Regions from separate parts of the Streptomyces sp. NPDC042346 genome, predicted to be linked through region 3. Evidence: riboswitches for the same ligand, from Rfam matches in the RefSeq annotation. Region 3 holds a riboswitch; each other region holds the start of a gene.
The links. A riboswitch is a leader RNA that binds a small molecule or an ion and turns the genes downstream of it on or off. The one in region 3 is predicted to bind cobalamin.

Region 1: linked by a shared signal. The riboswitch ahead of metE (5-methyltetrahydropteroyltriglutamate--homocysteine S-methyltransferase) and the one ahead of ACZ6K0_RS42795 (cobalamin biosynthesis protein) in region 3 are both predicted to bind cobalamin.
Region 2: linked by a shared signal. The riboswitch ahead of ACZ6K0_RS22935 (energy-coupling factor ABC transporter permease) and the one ahead of ACZ6K0_RS42795 (cobalamin biosynthesis protein) in region 3 are both predicted to bind cobalamin.

The regions. Positions count from the first base shown of each region.
Region 1 covers NZ_JBVJEH010000014.1:195,369-202,252, reverse strand. Annotated here, with positions in the region: gene ACZ6K0_RS39620 (Rossmann-like domain-containing protein) at 1-489, shown strand, start outside; gene ACZ6K0_RS39615 (GHMP family kinase ATP-binding protein) at 486-1,490, shown strand; gene ACZ6K0_RS39610 (pyridoxal-phosphate dependent enzyme) at 1,411-2,448, shown strand; gene metE (5-methyltetrahydropteroyltriglutamate--homocysteine S-methyltransferase) at 2,598-4,916, opposite strand; cobalamin riboswitch at 5,084-5,303, opposite strand; gene ACZ6K0_RS39600 (SdiA-regulated/phytase-like domain-containing protein) at 5,412-6,317, opposite strand; gene ACZ6K0_RS39595 (Lrp/AsnC family transcriptional regulator) at 6,511-6,884, opposite strand, start outside.
Region 2 covers NZ_JBVJEH010000005.1:327,305-334,188, forward strand. Annotated here, with positions in the region: gene ACZ6K0_RS22920 (ATP-binding cassette domain-containing protein) at 1-65, opposite strand, end outside; gene cbiQ (cobalt ECF transporter T component CbiQ) at 107-856, opposite strand; gene ACZ6K0_RS22930 (energy-coupling factor ABC transporter substrate-binding protein) at 863-1,342, opposite strand; gene ACZ6K0_RS22935 (energy-coupling factor ABC transporter permease) at 1,339-2,037, opposite strand; cobalamin riboswitch at 2,067-2,273, opposite strand; gene ACZ6K0_RS22940 (RidA family protein) at 2,316-2,774, shown strand; gene ACZ6K0_RS22945 (VOC family protein) at 2,815-3,207, opposite strand; gene ACZ6K0_RS22950 (ArsR/SmtB family transcription factor) at 3,204-3,506, opposite strand; gene ACZ6K0_RS22955 (PTS-dependent dihydroxyacetone kinase phosphotransferase subunit DhaM) at 3,564-3,977, opposite strand; gene dhaL (dihydroxyacetone kinase subunit DhaL) at 3,974-4,594, opposite strand; gene dhaK (dihydroxyacetone kinase subunit DhaK) at 4,656-5,648, opposite strand; gene ACZ6K0_RS22970 (hypothetical protein) at 6,031-6,234, shown strand; gene ACZ6K0_RS22975 (hypothetical protein) at 6,289-6,501, opposite strand; gene ACZ6K0_RS22980 (peptidoglycan-binding domain-containing protein) at 6,495-6,857, opposite strand.
Region 3 covers NZ_JBVJEH010000018.1:56,919-63,802, forward strand. Annotated here, with positions in the region: gene ACZ6K0_RS42780 (alpha/beta hydrolase) at 1-570, opposite strand, end outside; gene ACZ6K0_RS42785 (inorganic phosphate transporter) at 978-2,249, shown strand; gene ACZ6K0_RS42790 (hypothetical protein) at 2,262-2,483, shown strand; cobalamin riboswitch at 2,608-2,753, shown strand; gene ACZ6K0_RS42795 (cobalamin biosynthesis protein) at 2,785-3,771, shown strand; gene ACZ6K0_RS42800 (cobyric acid synthase) at 3,768-5,276, shown strand; gene ACZ6K0_RS42805 (putative cobaltochelatase) at 5,395-6,884, shown strand, end outside.

The sequences.
Region 1 (6,884 bases), on a different contig from region 3:
GAGGCGGGCGACGCCGAGCCGGTCACCCTCCCCGCCGGAACCCCGGAGGTCCGCGCCCGGGCCCGCGACGCGGCCATCGCCGGCCTGCTGGACATCGAGGAGGGCGCCGAGGTCGGCCTCATCGGCGTCGTCAACCCGCTCGTCGCCGCCATCCGCGAGCGCGGCGGCCGGCCGCTGCCCTGCGACCTCAACCTCAGGACCACCCAGTGGGGCGACCCCGTCACCGCCGACATGCACGAGGTGCTGGACCGGGCCGAGGCCGTCGTCGCCACCGGAATGACCCTGAGCAACGGCTCGTTCGACAACATCCTCGACCGCTGCCGCTCCCGTGGCATCCCGCTGGTCGTCTACGCGCAGACCGGCAGCGCCGTCGCCCGGGCCTTCCTCGGCTCCGGCGTCACCGCACTGTCCGCGGAACCGTTCCCCTTCTCCCAGTTCAGTGCCGAGGAGACGGTCCTGTACCGCTACCGGACGGTGGGCGGCGCGTGATCCCCGCCGGTACCGGGTACGCCCCCTGTCACCACGGCGAGATCCTCCAGGGCGTCTTCCTCGACGACGACGGGCGCCGATGCGCCGGACTGGTCACCCTTCCGATGGCCGGCCCGGGCAGCCGGGCCGAGTTCGTACGCGGCCCCGGCACGCCGCCCGAGGCCCTCACCGTCGTCCCCTCCGGCCGGAGGAAGGCCGCACAGGCCGCGGTCCTCGCCGTGGCCGCATGCGCGGAGAGAACCCATCAGCCGCCCTGTGGCGGGGAGTTGCGCCTCACCGGGGACATCCCGGTGGGGCTGGGCATGGGCAGCTCCACCAGCGACGTCATCGCCACCGTCCGGGCGGTCGCCGACGCGTACGGCCTGCGCCTGACGCCCGGGACGGTCGCCCGGCTGGCGGTCCGCGCCGAGCTGGCCTGCGATCCGCTGATGCTGGACGGCGGCCCCGTGCTCTTCGCCCAGCGGGAGGGCCGGGTCCTGGAAGCCTTCGGCCCCGCCCTGCCGCCGCTGGTCGTGGTGGGCTGCGTGCTCGGCGGCGGAGCGCCCGTCGACACGCTGGCCCTGCCCGCGTACGAGCCCGACGACAGCGACGTACGGGCCTACGAGCGGCTGCGCACGCTGCTGCGCCGGGCCGTGGCCACCGGCGACGTCGCGCTCCTCGGCGAGGTCGCCACCGCCAGCGCGCGGCGCGGCCAACAGGTGCTCGGACACCCGGAGTTCGACGCCCTGACCGGCATCGCCCACCGGGTCGGGGCGGCGGGCGTGCAGATCGCGCACAGCGGCGCGGTGGCGGGCGTGCTCTTCGACCCGGCCGCGCCCGGGGTGCGGCACCGAGTCCGGCGCTGCCTGCGCGCCCTGGACGCCCACGGCATCCCCGCCACCCGGACCTTCACGACCGCCACCACCACCAAGGAGACCTGGAATGGACCAGCACATCGCGGAGTCGATCGGCCGGCCGGACCTGATACGTCTCGACGACCGGCTCGTCTGCCTGCGCTTTGAGACGATGAAGGTGGTCTCGGCCCTCGCGGCGGTACGCCACCTCCTGGACACCGGAGTCGTACGGCGCGGGGACACCCTCCTCGACAGCTCCAGCGGCATCTACGCCTACGCCCTCGCCCTGGCCTGCCACCGGTACGGCATGTGCTGTCACATCGTCGGCTCGACCACCGTGGACCACACGCTGCGCACGCAACTCGCCGTACTCGGAGCGACGTTGGAGCAGATGGAACCGTGCAGCGACCTCAAGCTCGACCAGAAGCGGCGCGTCGAGCGGATCCACGAGATCCTCGCCGAGCACCCCGAGTACCACTGGATGCGGCAGTACCACGACGACATCCACTACCTCGGCTACCGCGCGATCGCCGACCGGATCCGGGAGGCGACCGGAGCGGACGGACTGACCGTCGTCGGCGGGGTCGGCTCGGGCGCCTCCACCGGCGCCCTGGCCCGCTACCTCCGCGCGGCGGACGACGGCCCGGACGGCGGTCCGGCAGCCGGCCCCGGCGGCCGCCCGGCCGACGTCGCACTCGTCGGCGTCCAGCCGTACGGCAGCGTCACCTTCGGCGCCGAACACGTCTCCGATCCCGAGATCATCATCGCCGGGATCGGCAGCTCGATCCCCTTCGGGAACGTCTCCCACGAGCTGTACGACACCCTGCACTGGATCTCCTTCGACGCGGCGCTGGCCGGCAGCGTCGACCTGCTGCGCCGCCACGCGGTCTTCGCGGGACTCTCGACCGGCGCCGGCTACCTCGCCGCCCGCCACGAACACGAACGCAGCCCCGAGCGCACGGTCCTCTTCCTCGCCGCCGACACCGGCCACCGCTACGTCGACACCGTCTACGCACGCCACCGCGAGGCCGTGCCCGTCGCGGGCCTCGCCCCGCGCGACGTGACCGACCGGAGCCAACTGGCCCTGCCGTGGTCCCGGATGCACTGGAACCGCGCCCGTGCGTGAACATTCGTACGTTCCAGCGAGGTGATCACTCGCTCCTCGGCGGCCTGGAGACCATCGAGGACCGCTCGCCGCTCGGCGCCGCCGACGCGGGGTCCCCGTGCTCCCGCCGGGCCGGCGGGAGCACGGGGACCCTCCTCGTCGCGGCGCGGTCAGGGGGTGGTGAGCTCGGTCCGGACGGTGCGGGCCGCCTCGACCAGGTTCTCCAGTGCGGCTCGGGTCTCGGGCCAGCCGCGGGTCTTCAGGCCGCAGTCGGGATTGACCCACAGCCGCTCGGCGGGGATGGCCCTGAGGCCGGTACGGAGCAGCTCGGCGGCTTCGTGGGCACTCGGGACGCGCGGCGAGTGGATGTCGTAGACACCCGGTCCCGCCTCGCGCGGGTAGCCGTGGGCGGCGAGTTCCCGGGCGACCTGCATGTGCGAGCGGGCGGCCTCCAGGCTGATGACGTCGGCGTCGAGGTCGTCGATGGCCTGGACGACGTCGCCGAACTCGGCGTAGCACATGTGGGTGTGGATCTGGGTCTCCGCGCGCACCCCGGCGGTCGTGAGGCGGAACGCCTCCGTCGCCCAGTCCAGGTAGGCACCGTGGTCGGCCGCGCGGAGCGGCAGGGTCTCGCGGAGGGCCGGCTCGTCCACCTGGATGACCGAAGTGCCCGCCGCCTCCAGGTCGTTCACCTCGTCCCGCAGGGCGAGCGCGACCTGGCGGGCGGTGTCGGCGAGCGGCTGGTCGTCACGGACGAAGGACCAGGCGAGCATGGTGACGGGTCCGGTGAGCATGCCCTTGACGGGCTTGGCGGTGAGGGACCGGGCGTACGCCGTCCAGCGGACCGTCATCGGCGCCGGCCGGGAGATGTCGCCGGCGAGGACCGGCGGCCGGACGTAGCGGGTGCCGTAGGACTGGACCCAGCCGTGCCGCGTGGCGAGGTAGCCCGTGAGCTGTTCGGCGAAGTACTGGACCATGTCGTTGCGTTCGGGCTCGCCGTGGACCAGGACGTCGAGGCCGGTCTTCTCCTGGAAGGAGATCACTTCCTGGATCTCGGACCTGATGCGCTCCTCGTACCCGGCGGTGTCGATCCGGCCGGCTCGCAGGTCGGCCCGGGCGGTCCGCAGCTCCGCGGTCTGCGGGAACGAGCCGATGGTCGTACTGGGGAGCAACGGAAGCCGGAGGGTGGCGTGTTGGGCGGCGGCCCGTTCGGCGTACGGCTGGGGGCGCCGGGTGTCGGAGGCGGTGACGGCGGCGGCGCGGGAACGGACGGCCGGGTCGCGGGTGATGGGGGAGCCGGCCCGCGAGGCGAGGTCGGCGCGGTTGGCGGCGAGCTCGGCGGTGATGGCCCCGGTGCCCTGTGACAGGCCCTTCGTCAGGGTCACGACCTCGGCGGTCTTCTGGCGGGCGAAGGCGAGCCAGCGCAGGATCTGCGGATCGATCTCGCGTTCGGCCGCCGCGTCGAGCGGGACGTGCAGCAGGGAGCAGGAGCCCGCCACGTCGACGCGGTCGGCGAGGCCGAGGAGGGTGCCGAGGGTGGTGAGCGACGCCGCGAGGTCGTTGACCCAGATGTTGCGGCCGTTGACCACACCGGCGACGAGCCGCTTGCCCGGCAGGCCGCCGGCGGCGGCGAGCGCGTCGAGGTTGGCGGCCGCCCGCTCCGTGAAGTCGAGCGCGAGCCCCTCGACCGGCGCCTTGGCCAACACCGGGAGGGCGTCGCCGAGTCGGTCGAAGTAGGAGGCGACCAGGAGCTTGGGCCGGTCCGTGAGCCCGCCGAGGTCGCGGTAGGCGCGGGTGGCGGCGTTCAGTTCCGCCGGGGTGCGGTCCTGGACGAGCGCGGGCTCGTCGAGCTGGATCCAGTCCGCGCCCGCCGCCCGCAGGTCGGCGAGGACCTCGGCGTACACCGGGAGCAGCCGGTCGAGGAGGGTGAGCGGATCGAAGTCGGCGGCCACGCCGGGCGCCGGCTTGGCGAGCAGCAGGTAGGTGACGGGGCCGACCAGGACGGGCCGGGCGGCGAGGCCCAGGGCGAGGGCCTCGCGGAGCGCGGTGACCTGCTGGGAGGAGTCGGTGGAGAAGACCGTGCCGGGCCCCAACTCCGGTACAAGATAGTGGTAGTTGGTGTCGAACCACTTGGTCATCTCCAGCGGTGCGACGTCCTGGGTGCCGCGCGCCATGGCGAAGTACCCGTCGAGCGGATCCGCGGCGACTGCCGCCCGGTGGCGCTCGGGGATCGCGCCCACCATGACGGTGGTGTCGAGGACGTGGTCGTAGTACGAGAAGTCGCCGGTGGGGACCTCGGTGATGCCGGCGGCGGCCAGCTGCCGCCAGGTGGTGGCGCGCAGGTCGGCGGCGGTGCTCCGGAGGGCGTCGGCGGTGACGCGGCCCTTCCAGTACCCCTCGACGGCCTTCTTCAGTTCCCGGTCGGGCCCTTGGCGGGGGTAGCCGTACAGGGTGGACTGCGCTGCCGCGGCTGCGGACTTGGTGGTCACGGAGATCTCCTTCGCGAGATGAATCCCTGAGATCCCGGAGACGGGACGCGGACGCGAAGGGGTGACGGAACGGACGGCGTGACCCGGCGCGGTGCGACGCGGTCGTCCTTCTCGCTCTGTACGCCGACCCGCCCACGAGGTCACCGGAATGTCCGCGCGCGGAATCGTCCGCGTGCGGGCAACGGGCAGGTCTTCGGACTCGCGGGCACGTCCTCACGGGGGAGGACTCCTAGTGGCCGTCGCTTCCCAGACCCGTCCCGGGTCCAGTGCTGATGACGGCGGTCGTTCCCGCTCACCGCTGCGGGGCAGTCCCGGATTCCCACCGGGTTCCCTCTTACGACGCATCCCGTCCGGCTGACGGGGCGAACCAGCTGCACCCGCAGCCTAGCCTGGTCGTCCGGTTGTTCGCACGCGACGGGACTCCGGAGCGCCACCGGGCCCCGGAGTCCGTCATGTCGGGTCGTACGTGCGTGTAGGTGTGCGTGCGTGTCGTGGTCAGGCGCCGCAGAAGGACTCGGTACGGACGAAGCCGCCGAGGTTCTCGTCGTCGGTGCCGAGCAGGGTGTCCGCGGACTCGGGCAGGCACTCCACCGCCTCGACCTTGTACTGGGGGTACGTCCCGAGCGCGGTCGGGGAGGCCGTGAGCGTGACCCGTACCCGGCCCGTCGCCGAGATCGTCACCCGGCCGGCGTCGCTCACCGCGGAGTCGAACGGGCCGTCGTCGCCGGCGTCCGCCGCCGACCCCACGACGAGCCGGCCGGCGGCGGTCACCGCGATGTCGGAGATGTGCCGTGTGCCGTCGTCGGCGGGGTGTGCGGCCCGGTAGGTCCGGTTCGTCACCGCCCCGAACAGCGGCTGCCCCCACGCGGCGAACGTCAGCGGCGCCGCGTACAGGGTGGCGGGACGGCCGGGGCCGGCGCCCCGGTCCGCCCACAGGGCGGCGAGCTTTCCGTTCTGGGCGACGATCGCGAAGCTCTCGAAGTCGTCGCCCTCGCCGATCGCCGGCAGCGGCGTGTAGTCGACGACCGTCGCCGTCGAGCCGGCGACCTTCAGGCGGAACAGGACTCCGCGGCTGGTGAGTGCCAGGTACTCGCCCGGCATCCCCGGGACGGCCTCGATGGCCTCCAGGTCGACCGGCTCCGGCCCGTCCCAGGTGAGCGGCGCGACGGTGTCGGAACCCTCCCGATGGGTGATCCGGGACAGCCGCTGTTGCCCGGACCGCTTGTTGTCATGGACGACCAGGACCCGCACGCCGGTGCCGTCGTCGGTACGGCCCTCGTACGCGAGACCGCTGACACCGCTGCGGACGTCGCCACCGACCTTCTGCCACTCTCCGGCGGCCCCGGCGGGGGCGGAGCCCAGCGTCGTCAGCAGCGCGGTCGCCGCGGTGAGCCAGGCCATGCGCTGCAACATCGAAAGTTTCACGGAGTCGCTTGCCTTCTCTGTCCGACAGACGCGAGATCACGCGCCGGACGTCAGGCTATGGATCTTGGTACGGGCGGCCCCAGCGCCCGTTGCTCCGTTCGCCGGAGCGTGCGGTCGGACAAGGGGCGCGTGGGCGGTAGGTGCGCGCCCCCTCAGTCCCCGAGACCTCTCACCGGGCCGGACGGGCGTCCGTACGAGGTTCGCCCGGCCCGCGGAACGGCAGCGTCCGGCTGAGGACCAGGTTCGTGGTCGTGCTCCCGAACTGCGCCAGCGCGTCGACGAGCTCCTCCAGATGGGACATCGACGTGGCCGCCACCTTCAGGACGTAGCAGTCGTCACCCGTGGTCCGCAGGCACTCCAGGTACTCCGGGCGCTCACCGAGCAGCCGGCGCAGCGGCTCGTGCCGGGTCCCCGGGTACTTCAGCCGCACCACCGCGAGCACCGGATAGCCGGTCCGCTCCAGGTCGACCTCCGCCCGGAACCCCGTGATCACCTCGGCGGCCTCCAGGCGCCGCACCCGCTCCTTGGTCGCCGACGCGCTCA
Region 2 (6,884 bases), on a different contig from region 3:
AAGTCCACACCCGACAGGACCGGCGGCCCGTCCTCGTAGGCGAAACCCGCCTTCACCAACTCCACGACGGGGGGCGTAGGGGTCGTCGGAGGGGCCGTCGGAGACGTCACGGCAGGAACCTTTCGAGTACGAGGGTGAGGGCGACGAGCCCGCAGAGCAGGCCGGCCGCCGCCGCCAGGAACCGGCGGGACACCGTGGCCGCGGGGACCAGGACCCGCAGGGTCCCGTCGTAGCCGCGTCCGGCGAGCCCCGACTGCAGACGCTGCGCCCGGTCGAAGGCGCGCACGAACGAGGTGGCGCCGAGCCCGGCGAGCGAGCGCCAGGTCGCCGCCCGGGTGGTGTGCCCGAGCCGGGCCGCCTGCGCCTGGCGGATCTTCGACAGCGAGTCGAGGAGCAGGAAGATGATCCGGTACATCACGAGCGCCACGTCCACCACGGGAGCCGGCACCCCTGCCCGGACCAGCCGGGGGAGCACGTCGGAGACGGGCGTCGTGAACGCGAAGAGCAGCACGCCCAGCGAGGCCGAAGCGGTCCGCAGCAGCAGCTCGCCCGCGTGGACGGGCCCGCCGGGCGCGAGGGCGACGAACCCCCGCGCCCCACCCACCTCGAAGAGGAGCGGCACCGCGCCCGTGACGCAGAACCCGAGCGGCACACGGAACGCCCGCCACAGCTGGCGGCCCGCCACGCCGGCCGGTCCGAGCAGGACCGCGAGCGTGGCCGCCGCGACGAGCACCGCGCCCGGCCACGGCGGCAGACACACCGCGCAGAGTGTGAGCCCGAAGCCGAGCAGGGCCTTCTCGGCGGGATGGCGGCGGCGCCAGCGACTGCTGTGCGCCGCCGCGTCGATCGGCAGCATGGGCGGCTACGCGCCCTTGCCTTCGACGGCGCCGGAGCCGGAGCCGGCCGCCGATACGGCTGCAGCCTCCCCGGGCGCCGCCGCCTCCCCGGGTGCTGTCGCCTCTCCGGGCCGCGCCTCCACTCCTGCCTCCGCAGGCTGTGCCGCCGTCCCCTCGGCCTGCGCCGCCAGGGCGCGGGCCTCGCCCTGCCGGCGACCGCGCCGTACGCCGAAGTAGTACGCGAGGACACCGGCGCCGAGCGCGGCCTGGAGGGCGAACAGCGCCGACTCGATCTCCCCGGACGGCGGTTCGTACAGGGGGCTGAACCACGGTTCGTACTCCGGCTGGAGCTCCGTGATCGCGGTCTCCGCCTCCGCGTCCGCCCCGGTGAACGGCTCCTCCTTGTGGTCGCCGAGCCCCAGCGCGAGCGGCAGCACCGCGAGCGCGGCGACGACGAGCAGCAGCAGCGCGTTGATCTTCGTGTTCCGGCTGACGGTGACGCTCATCGCGCGGTCGCCCCCTCGGGTCGTTCGGCGCCGGGCCTGCCCAGCACGCCCAGCCGGGTCAACTCGCCCTTGCTGGACTGCGTGAGCAGCCGCATCACGAGCACGGTGAGCAGGCCCTCGCTCACCGCGAGCGGAATCTGCGTCACGGCGAAGATGGAACCGAACTTGGCCAGGGCGCCCAGCACGCCGCTGCCCTGGTCGGGGAAGGCCAGCGCGAGCTGCACGCTCGTGACGCAGTACGTCGACAGATCGGCGACGAACGCGCCGCAGAAGACGGCGACCATCAGCGGCGCGCCGAACCGGCGCACCAGCAGATAGGTCCCGTACCCCGCCCAGGGCCCGACGATCGCCATCGAGAAGGCGTTGGCGCCGAGCGTGGTGAGCCCGCCGTGGGCGAGCAGCAGGGCCTGGAAGAGCAGGGTGATCGTCCCGAGGACCGCCATGATCGGTGGCCGGAAGAGGATCGCGCCCAGGCCCGTACCCGTCGGATGCGAGCAACTGCCCGTCACGGAGGGGAGCTTGAGCGCGGACAGGACGAACGTGAAGGCGCCGGCGGCGCCGAGCAGCAGGGTGGACTCGGGGTTGGACCGCACCTCGCGGGTGAGCGCGCGGACCCCGTGGACGATGAACGGAGCGGCCGCGACGCCCCAGGCGGCGGCGTGAGCGGGGGGCAGATACCCCTCGGCTATATGCATGGTCGGGAGACCCTCTCCAGCACCTCGTGGATGGACAACGCACCCTGGCCGGTCTCCTGGCTGACGGTCATACGTCCCGACTCCGCCTTCCCACGCCGCGGCGGTCGCCCGCAGCGGTGCAGTGGCTTGCCCGGGGGCGTCTCCCTCGGGTGTGGAGCCGGAACTCCCGATCACAGTGGCGAGGGCCGCACCGGTACTTCACCGGTTTCCCGTACACCAAGGCCCTGCGACACTAGTGCGTTGATCAGGTGCATCACAACGCGAAGGGGTACGGACCGATGGGGAATGTCCGACAGACGGTCAGTTCCGGCTCACCGCTCGAACCGCAGATCGGGTTCTCCCGGGCCGTGCGCAAGGGCGCGCACGTGGCGGTCGCGGGGACGGCGCCCATCGGGGACGACGGGGCCACCGTCGCGCCCGGCGACGTGTACGGGCAGACCGTCAGGTGTCTGGATATCGCCGAGGCGGCGCTGAAGGCCGCGGGGGCGTCGGCGGCGGACGTCGTGCGGACGCGGATCATGCTCACCGACGTGACCCGCTGGAAGGAGGCCGCGCGCGCCCACGGCGAGCGGTTCGCGGAGGTGCGGCCGGTCACGACCTTCGTCGAGGTCTCGCGTTTCATCGACCCCGAATGGCTCGTCGAGATCGAGGTCGACGCCGTGCTCGACGCCGACCTCGATGCCGACCTCGATGCCGACGTCGATCCCGACCTCGACTCCAGCCCCGACCTCGACTGACGTCCGAGAGGGTGACGCCCGGGAGGGCCGGCCGCTGGGACTACTGCGGCTTCGTCGCGATCTGGATGAGGTTGCCGCAGGTGTCGTCGAAGACGGCGGTGGTGACGGGGCCCATCTCCAGGGGCTCCTGGGTGAAGCGGACGCCGAGGCCGGTCAGGCGCTCGTACTCCGCCCGCACGTCGTCGACCGCGAACTGGGCCAGCGGGATGCCGTCCTGGACGAGCGTGTCGCGGTAGGGCTTGACGGCCGGGTGGCCGGCGGGCTCCAGGAGGAGTTCGGTGCCGGCGGGCTCGTCGGGCGAGACGACCGTCAGCCACCGGTCCGTCTCGCCCAGCGGGACGTCGTGCTTCTTCACGAAGCCGAGGATCTCGGTGTAGAAACGCTCGGCCTTGGCCTGGTCGTCGACGAAGACGCTGGTCAGATGGATCTTCATGGGGTGCTCTTCTCCGGTCCTGGGGTGTCGGGCACGGGCCACCGCTCGGTGATGTGCCGCAGGGGGGCCGTGTTCAGGTCGTGGAACTTGTAGCGGCCCTCCCGCCTGGTCTCGACGAGCCCGGCGGCCTCCAGCACCGTGAGGTGCTGGGAGACCCCCTGGCGCGAGATGCCGAGCTGATGCTTCATGCTCAGCCGCGAGCAGATCTCGAACAGTGTCTGTCCGGACTTCTCCGCGAGCTCGTCGAGGATCGTGCGGCGCGTGGGGTCGGCCAGGGCTTTGAAAAGGTCGTCGGCCACCACCCCAGGATAGGCAACTGTTCACTTGCCTATCAAGTCGACCCGGCCGAGACCCCCTCACCGCTTGCGATAGGCGTACGCCTCCGAGGCCGCCGCGGCCACCGCGTCGAGATCCCCGCCCGCACTCGCCGTCACCAGGGCCGCGACCGCGCCCTCGACGAACGGCGCGTCGACCAGCCGGGCGCCCTCCGGCAGCTCGTCGCCCTCGGCGAGCAGCGCCTTCACGGTCAGGACCGCGCTGCCCAGGTCGACCAGGAGCGCCACCCCGGCGCCGCCGTCGACGGCCTTCGCCGCCTCGCAGATCAGCTCGGCGCTCGTCCCCAGGCCGCCGTCGGGGAGCCCGCCCGCCGGCTGGATCGGCGCGGTCGCGCCGCCGCCCGCGAGGCCCTGCGCCAGCGCCGCCACCGAGGCCGCCACGTCCGCGCTGTGCGAGACCAGCACGATGCCGACCGGCGCCGCCGCCGCGCTCATGCCGCCCCCTCCGACCGGGCCGTCCCGGCGAGCTCCGCGAAGAGCAGCGCCGACGATGTCGCCCCCGGATCCTGGTGCCCGATCGACCGCTCGCCGAGATAGCTGGCCCTCCCCTTGCGGGCCTGGAGGGGTACGGTCGCGAGGGCGCCCTCCTCGGCCGCCGCGCGCGCCGCCGCGAACGAGCTCCGCAGCCCCTCCACGGCCGGGACGAGCGCGTCCAGCATCGTCTTGTCGCCCACCTGCGCGCCGCCCAGCTGGGACACGGCGGCCACACCGACGCCGAACGCCTCCGCCAGCTGCTCCCTGCCGACGCGCTCGTCCTCGCCCAGCGCCTTGCCCGCACGGCGCAGCAGCGTCCCGTACAGCGGCCCCGAGGCCCCGCCCACCGTGGAGATCAGCTGCCGCCCGGCGGCGACGAGCACCGCGCCGGGCGTCGCGGGCGGCTCCTTCGCCAGCAGCTCCGCCACGGCCGTGAACCCGCGCTTCAGATTGACACCGTGGTCGGCGTCGCCGATCGCCGAGTCCAGCTCGGTGAGCCGATTGGCCTCACGCTCCACGGCCCCGGCCACGGCCTCCAGCCACCGCACCAGAAACTCCGCACCGAACGTCTCACTCATACCGTCTCCCACTCCCACTCCCACTCCCATTCCCTCGCCCTACCCGCTCCCACCCGTCCCGTCACCGGCCCCAGCGGAGCGCGGGCGTCTGCACCGGCGCGTCCCACAGGCGCAGCAGCTCCTCGTCCACCTGGCAGAGGGTCACCGAGCAGCCGGCCATGTCGAGCGAGGTCACGTAGTTCCCGACGAGTGTCCGGGCCACCGGGATGTGGCGCTCGGCCAGTACCCGCTGCACCTCGGCGTTGAATCCGTACAGTTCGAGCAGCGGCGTCCCGCCCATCCCGTTGACCAGCGCGAGCACCGGCCCGGACGGGCGCAGGTCTTCGACGACCGCGTCGACGGCGTAGTCCGCGATCTCCCGCGAGGTCATCATGGGGCGCCGCTCACGCCCCGGCTCGCCGTGGATGCCGACGCCCAACTCCAGCTCGCCGTCGGGGAGATCGAAGGTGGGGCTGCCCTTGGCAGGGGTGGTGCACGCGCTCAGCGCGACCCCGAAGGACCGCGAGCGCTCGTCGACCCGGCGGGCGATCGCCTCCACCCGCTCCAGCGGAGCGCCCTCCTCGGCGGCGGCCCCCGCGATCTTCTCCACGAACAGCGTGCCCCCGGTCCCGCGCCGGCCCGCCGTGTACAGACTGTCCGTCACCGCCACGTCGTCGTCGACCAGGACCTTCGCGACCTGGATGCCCTCGTCCTCGGCGAGCTCCGCCGCCATCTCGAAGTTGAGCACGTCGCCGGTGTAGTTCTTGACGACGAACAGCACCCCGGCACCGCTGTCGACGGCCGCCGCGGCCCGCACCATCTGATCGGGCACGGGCGACGTGAAGACCTCCCCGGGGCACGCCGCCGCGAGCATCCCCGGCCCCACGAACCCTCCGTGCAACGGCTCGTGCCCGGAGCCGCCCCCGGACACCAGCGCGACCTTCCCGGCCACGGGCGCGTCCCGCCGCAGGACGATCCGCCGCTCCACGTCCACGGTCAGCTCGGGATGGGCGGCGGCCATCCCGCGCAGCGCGTCCGCGACGACCGTCTCCGGAACGTTGATCAACATCCTCACGGATACCTCCTGGTGAGATTGGCAGGCAAGCTGCTGAACGGGGTCTTTGCAGGTCAGAGCGAGTGAGACGAGTTGTGGATCTTGGCTGTTCATGACCTGGAGGGGCGGCCCCGCGCGGTACTGATGCTGAGTTCATGCTGACTTTTCTGACGATAGATCAGTTCAAGATCGGGCAGGCAGGCTTTGCATATGCGCAGCATGGTGAAATTGACGACGCTCGACCGTGTGCAGGCACAGGTGTGGAAGTGGTCAGGGGCGTGTCGGCGTTCAGCGACGCGGTTGGGTGGAGGGGTACTCGCCGAGGGCGGGAGTCGGCCCGGGCGAGATGGCTCCGGTACGGGCGGGGACGGCGAGACCACATTCAAGTCCAAGATCTGACTATTTGGCGTCGCTGCAGTGGCTGATCACTTTGAGCGCCCGGGTCCCCGACGGCGGCGCCATGCTCGTCCTCCACCTCCACGAACGCCACCCCGAGCCCGCCGCCCGCCACGGCGCCTCGGTGGAGCGGCTGAGCGCCGGGGAACTGGAGGCCGAGGTCGAGGACCTGAAGCGGCGGTCGGACGCCGACGGGCCGGACGGCGAGTAGAGCGGTGCGGCCGACGCCCGGGGTGGGCGTCGGCCGCTTCTCTTGCCTTTCGGGCTACTGCCAGGCGCAGTGGACGTGGTTGCCCTCGTCCAGGGCTTCCGTCGCGCCGTACGCGCGGCAGGCGCTGACGAAGGTGGCGTTGCTGACGGACATGTTGTCCGCGTCGAACGCGATGCCCTTGTAGTGGTTCGAGTTCGACGAGTGGTCGCCGCCCGCGATCTCGGTGACCAGGAAGGTGTAGCCCCGCTCCGTGGCCAGCTTCAGCATGCCGTTGAGCATGGCCGTGGAGAGCCAGACCTCGCGCTCGCCGGCGTCGCTGTAGTTGCTGGCTGGGTCTGGGCCGCTTCGGCCGCGTTGCCGGTGCTGCCGCTCTGTACCGTGGCGACCAGCTTGGGCCAGGTCAGCGGGCCCACCGAGCCGTCGGCCGTGAGCCCGTTGGCGCTCTGGAACGCCGAGACCTTCGCCTCGGTCGCGGGACCGAACCGGCCGTCGGCCGCGGTCGCGTACCCGCGGTGGTTGAGCAGGTGCTGGATCGTCGTCACCTGGGCCCCGCTGTCGCCGTTGGCGATGACGGGCCAGGTGGCGGCCGAGGCGGTGTTCGGCCCGAGCAGGACGGCCACCATCGCGGCGATGACCGCGGCGACCAGCGC
Region 3 (6,884 bases):
GTAGGCGGGGACGAGGACCGGGATCTTGCGCCGGTTGAAGAAGGGGACGAGGTTCAGGGGGTGCTCGCGGGTGGTGCCGAGGCCGTGCAGCGCGATCACCCACGTGGTGCGGGGGGCCGACACGAGCCAGCCGGGCAGGGGGCCGAGCTCTCCGGGGATCTCGACGTCCTCGTGCGCGAGCCCTAGGGCGCTGATCGGGGTGCCCCGGTGGAGCTGGGGGGTGAGGCGGACGCGGGCGCCGGGGCCGAGGACGCCGAGCTCGACCCGTTCGAGGCGGCGGACGACGGTGTCGGCGGTGTGGGGGACCCGGTCGAGGACGGGGCCGAGGACGGCGTGGAGGCCGGGGGCCTCCATTCCGTACGTGCCGGGGCGCAGCGAGGCGAGGCTGCGGGTGAGGGTGATCCGTTCGGGTCCCGTGGCGTGCACGGTGAGTCTGGGGTCTCCCGGGAGTGGTCGTCCGGACGGCACCCTGAGGGCGACGTCGCTGGCGTACCGGCCGGCCGCTACCGCGGCCGCACCGACACCGATCAGGGTGGTGACGGCCGCTGCCGTCGCTGTAGCCGGGCGCACGCTCCCAGTGTCGGCAGGTCGCGGGCGGCCTGCCACCGGGCGGACCCGGCCGGGGGGCCTCGCACCTCCGAGGGCCTCGCACCTCCGAGGGGGCCTCGCGCCTCCGGGGATCCCTCCCGCGAGTGACATGGCTCTCCTCGACGGGGTCCCCCGGTCGGATGGTCCGGTCCAGGGAGCGGAACGGGGCGGCGGGGGGTGAACCGGGCAGGCTCGCCGGTGCCCCGTAACGGCCCGGATTACCCGGGGTCGCAGGGTGACCGCATCGTGGACGCACTCCCCGGCGGGGGGCTAAGCGGAATGTCTTGACACCGGATGGGGACACCACGTCGCCCGCCCCAGTTCATCTTCCGTTCACCCAGGTTGCTTACGTTCGTCGAGCCACTGACGTCAAACGATTGCCTGGGTAAATGGAACACATCACGCTGCTGCTCGCCATTGTGGTCGTGACAGCTCTCGTGTTCGATTTCACGAACGGTTTCCACGACACCGCCAACGCGATGGCCACGACCATCTCGACCGGTGCACTCAAGCCCAAGACGGCGGTGGCCATGTCCGCCGTGCTGAACCTCGTCGGCGCGTTCCTGTCCGTGGAGGTCGCCAAGACGATCTCCGGCGGGATCATCAACGAAGAGGGCATTCGTACAGAAGTGATCTTCGCGGCGCTCGTGGGCGCCATCCTGTGGAACCTGCTGACCTGGCTCCTGGGCCTGCCGTCCAGCTCCTCCCACGCGCTCTTCGGCGGCCTCATCGGCGCAGCGGTCATGTCGGCCGGCTGGTCGGCCGTGAACGGCCCCACCATCGTCACCAAGGTCCTCATCCCGGCCGTCGCCGCGCCGATCGTCGCCGGCCTCGCCGCGATGCTGGCCACCCGGCTGACGTACAAGATCGGCGCCAAGACCGAGGCGAAGCACACCGCCAAGGGCTACCGGGTCGGCCAGATCGCCTCCGCGGGTCTCGTCTCCCTCGCCCACGGCACCAACGACGCCCAGAAGACGATGGGCATCATCACCCTCGCCCTGGTCACCCAGGGCGTCGTCGCCCCCGGCTCCAACCCGCCTCTCTGGGTCATCGTCGCCGCCGGCGTCGCGATCGCGCTCGGCACCTACCTCGGCGGCTGGCGCATCATCCGCACCATGGGCAAGGGCCTCACCGACCTCCAGCCGCAGCAGGGCTTCGCCGCCCAGACCAGCGCCGCCACGGTCATCCTCGCCTCCTCGCACCTCGGCTTCTCCCTCTCCACCACCCAGTCCTGTTCGGGTGCCGTGATGGGCGCGGGCCTCGGCCGCAAGGGCGGCGTCGTCCGCTGGTCGACCGCGACCCGGATGTTCGTCGCCTGGGGCCTGACCCTGCCCGCCGCCGCCCTCGTCGGCGCCGGTGCCGAGTTCCTCACCAAGCAGGGCCCCTGGGGCATCGCCGCCGTCGCGGTCCTGCTGGTCTCCGGCTCGGCCGTCATCTGGTCGCTGTCCCGCCGCAAGCCGGTCGACCACAACAACGTCACCGACGACGACCTCGACGGCGAGTCCGAGCCCGCGGGTGTGGTGACCACCGCCATCGCGGCCGTCACCCCGCCGCCGGCCGGTTCCGTCGCCGCCGTCGCGGACGAGGACCTCAAGACCACCATCCCCTCGCCGGTCCCCACGGACCCGGCCGCTCCCCCGGCCCCCGCCGCAGCGGTGTAAGGAACCAACGACATGAAGATCGACTGGGCAGCTCTCGGCGCCGTCTTCGGGGTCAGCCTCGTGGCGACCGTCGCCCTCGTGGGCCTCTTCACCCTCGGCATCATCGGCCTCTCCAAGCAGGAGCAGGCCGCCGCCCAGGGCGGCTCGGCCACGATGGCCCGCACCGGCGCCTACGCCTGCTTCGCCCTGTGCGTCGCGGCCGTGGCGTACGGCATCTATCTGATCGTCGCCTGACGGTCCTCCCTGTACGACGGCCGGGCGGTCCGCACCTTCGGGTGCGACCGCCCGGCCGTCGTGTGTGTGGTCCGTGTTTGTGGTGCTTCGCACAGTGACCTGTCGCAGGTCAAGGGTGAGTTGACGGGTGTTCGCGGGCCGTGGTGGACTGCCGAGGCCATTACGGCGGCAGCAGAGGAAGTCCGGTGCGAATCCGGCGCGGTCCCGCCACTGTGACCGGATCCGACGGGTCCGGAAGTCAGGAACTCTCGCCGCCGGTCACGTCGATCCAGGGCGCGGACCCTGAGTGAGGACCTGCGCCATGCCCGGCCGCACCAGAACCAGCCGCCTTTCCCCGGACGGATTCGCGTACGGCGCGGCCCTCGGGCTCGCCGTCGACCGGCTCGTCGGCGATCCCCGCCGCGGACACCCCGTCGCCGCCTTCGGCCGGGCCGCCGCCGCGGTCGAACAGCGCCTCCACCACGACCACCGCGGCTGGGGCGCCCTGCACACCGCCGTCTGCGCCGGCTCCACCGCAGCCCTCGGCGCACTCGCCGCCCGGGCCGTCCGGGACCGGCCGGCCGCCGCCGTGGCGCTCACCGCCGCCTCCGTCTGGGCCGTCGTCGGCGGGACGACCCTGGGCCGCGAGGCCCGTGCGATCGGCGGGGCGCTCGCCGTCGGGGACCTGGACGTCGCCCGGGAGCGACTGCCGCACCTGTGCGGGCGCGACCCGCAGTCCCTGGACGGTCCCGCGATGGCCCGCGCGGTCGTCGAGTCCGTCGCCGAGAACACCTCCGACGCCGTGGTCGGCGCCCTCTTCTGGGGCGCGGTCGCCGGCGTGCCGGGCCTCGTCGCCTTCCGGGCCGTCAACACCCTCGACGCAATGGTCGGCCACAAGTCCCCGCGCCACCGCCGCTTCGGCTGGGCCTCGGCCCGGCTCGACGACGTGGCCGGCTGGCCCGGAGCCCGGCTGACGGCCGTCGCCGCGACGCTCGCCGGAGGGAATCCGCGCGGGGCCGTACGGGCCTGGCGGGCGGACGCGGACCGGCACCCGAGCCCCAACGCGGGGCCCGTCGAGGCCTCGTTCGCGGGCGCCCTCGGCGTACGGCTCGGGGGGACCCTCTCGTACGGCGGGCGGGTCGAGCACCGGCCCGTGCTGAACGGGGAAGGGCGGCCCGTCGAGGTCGCCGACATCGACCGGGCGGTCCGGCTCTCGCGCCGGGTCACCGCCGTGACCCTGGCCGCCTGTGTCGGCGGCCGCATGATCATCGGTGCTGCCGTGAAGAACGCGAAGCGGAGGAACGCATGAGGGGTGGGGGCCTGCTGGTCGCCGGGACCACGTCCGACGCCGGCAAGAGCGTCGTGACGGCCGGCATCTGCCGCTGGCTGGTCCGCAAGGGCCTGAAGGTGGCGCCGTTCAAGGGACAGAACATGTCCCTCAACTCCTTCGTGACCCGCGAGGGCGCCGAGATCGGGCGGGCCCAGGCCATGCAGGCCCAGGCCGCCCGGGTCGAGCCGACCGCGCTCATGAACCCGGTCCTGCTCAAGCCGGGCAGCGACCGCTCCAGCCAGGTCGTCCTGATGGGCAAGCCGGTGGGCGAGCTGTCCGCCCGCGGCTACCACGGCGGGCGGCAGAAGGAACTCTTCGAGCCGGTGATGGCGTGCCTGGAGGAACTCCGGGGCATGTACGACGCCGTGATCTGCGAGGGGGCGGGCAGTCCGGCCGAGATCAACCTGCGGCGCACGGACATCGTGAACATGGGCATCGCGCGGGCCGCGCGGCTGCCCGTGGTCGTGGTCGGCGACATCGACCGGGGCGGGGTCTTCGCCCAGTTCTTCGGGACGACGGCACTGCTGAGCCCCGAGGACCAGTCGCTCGTCGCCGGATACCTCGTGAACAAGTTCCGGGGCGACGTGACCCTCCTCGAACCCGGCCTCGACATGCTGCACGGGCTGACCGGGCGGCGGACCTTCGGCGTCCTGCCGTACGCGCACGGGCTCGGCATCGACGAGGAGGACGGCCTCCGGGTCTCGCTGCGGGGCACCGTCCGCGAGTCCGTCGTCGCGCCGCCCGTCGGCGCGGACGTGCTGCGGGTCGCCGTCTGCGCCGTACCGCTGATGTCGAACTTCACGGACGTCGACGCGCTGGCCGCCGAGCCGGGCGTCGTCGTCCGGTTCGTGGACCGGCCCGAGGAGCTCGTCGACGCGGACCTCGTCGTCGTGCCCGGCACCCGGGGGACGGTGAAGGCGCTCGCGTGGCTGCGGGAGCGGGGGCTCGCGGACGAGCTGGCCCGCCGCGCGGCCGAGGGCCGGCCGGTCCTCGGGATCTGCGGCGGCTTCCAGGCGCTCGGCGAGCGGATCGAGGACGAGGTCGAGTCGAAGGCCGGGACCGTCGACGGGCTCGGACTGCTGCCCGTACGGGTCCGGTTCGCGCGCGAGAAGACCCTGGCGCGGCCGGTCGGCGAGGCGCTCGGGGAGCGGGTCGAGGGGTACGAGATCCACCACGGCGTCGCGTCGGTGGACGGGGGCGAACCGTTTCTGGACGGGTGCCGGGTCGGCGCCGTGTGGGGCACCCACTGGCACGGCTCGCTGGAGAGCGACGGGTTCCGCCGGGCGTTCCTCCGGGAGGTCGCGGCGGCGGCGGGGCGGCGGTTCGTACCGGCCCCGGACACGTCGTTCGGCACGCTGCGGGAAGAGCAGCTGGACCGGCTCGGCGACCTGATCGAAGAACACGCGGACACGGACGCGCTGCTGCGGCTCATCGAGGAGGGCGCCCCGGCGGGGCTGCCGTTCGTGCCGCCGGGTGCGCCGTGAGTGCCGGTTGCGGCTTGGAGAGTCGTGTGCGGGTGACCCCTGTGGGTGGTTGCCCGCCGTCGGCGGCCATCGGGTCCCCGTCACATCAGCTGATCGAACTTGAGGGAAGGACCAACCGATGAGCACCCGGTATCCGTTCACCGCCGTCGTCGGCATGGACGATCTGCGGCTCGCGCTGCTGCTGAACGCGGTCAGTCCGGCGGTGGGCGGTGTGCTCGTCCGGGGCGAGAAGGGGACCGCCAAGTCCACGGCCGTCCGCGCGCTCGCCGATCTGCTGCCGGTGGTTCCCGTCGTGGCGGGCTGCCGCTTCAGCTGCGATCCCGTCTCGCCCGACCCCGGCTGCCCGGACGGGCCGCACGCCGACGCCCCCGGGGCCGAACGCGCCGCACGCATGGTCGAGTTGCCCGTCGGCGCCTCCGAGGACCGGCTCGTCGGCTCGCTCGACATCGAGAAGGCGCTCGCCGAGGGCGTGAAGGCCTTCGAGCCCGGCCTCCTCGCCTCCGCCCACCGGGGCATCCTGTACGTCGACGAGGTCAACCTGCTGAGCGACCACCTCATCGACCACCTGCTCGACGCCGCCGCCATGGGCGCCTCGCACGTCGAGCGCGAGGGCGTCTCCGTACGGCATGCCGCCCGCTTCCTGCTCGTCGGGACCATGAACCCCGAAGAGGGCGAACTGCGGCCGCAGTTGCTCGACCGGTTCGGGCTGACCGTGGAGGTCGCCGCCTCCCGCGTGCCCGAGCAGCGGGTGGAGGTCGTCCGGCGGCGGCTCGCCTTCGAGGACGACGCCGCCGGGTTCGCCGCCCGCTGGGCGGACGAGGAGACCGCGCTGCGGGACCGGATCATCGCCGCCCGCACCCTGCTGCCGAAGGTGGCCCTCGGCGACGCCGCCCTCCTCCAGATCGCCGCGACCTGCGCCGCGTTCGAGGTCGACGGCATGCGCGCCGACATCGTCATGGCGCGGGCCGCCACCGCCCTCGCCGCCTGGGCCGGCCGCACGGAGGTCACCTCCGAGGACGTGCGGCAGGCCGCGCTCCTGGCCCTCCCCCACCGGCGTCGGCGCAACCCCTTCGACGCGCCCGGCCTCGACGAGGACAAGCTCGACGAGACCCTGGAGCAGTTCAAGGGTGAGGAGCCGGAGACCGACTCCGACGAGGACCCCGAGCCCGACGGCCCGGGTGACGGCGGCCCCGGCGGTGGCGGAGGGATTCCGCCGCAGGGCGAAGGCCCCGCCCCCGAGACGGACGGTGCGCCCGAGGAGACCCCTGCCGACGCGCCCGCGCCCGCCGAGGCTCCGGACCCCGCCCCCGCCCCGCAGGGCTCCGGCGCCGGTGAGCGCGCGGCCGTCCAGGCCGCCGAGCCCTTCCGTACGAAGATGCTGAGCGTGCCCGGTCTGGGCGAGGGCGCCGCCGGGCGCCGCTCCCGGGCCCGTACCGAGCACGGCCGTACCACCGGATCCACCCGGCCCCGCGGCGCGCTCACCAAGCTGCACCTGACGGCGACCGTGCAGGCCGCCGCCCCGCACCAGCGGGCGCGCGGGCGGACCGGTCCCGGGCTCGTCGTCCGGCGGGACGACCTGCGGCAGGCGACCCGTGAGGGGCGTGAGGG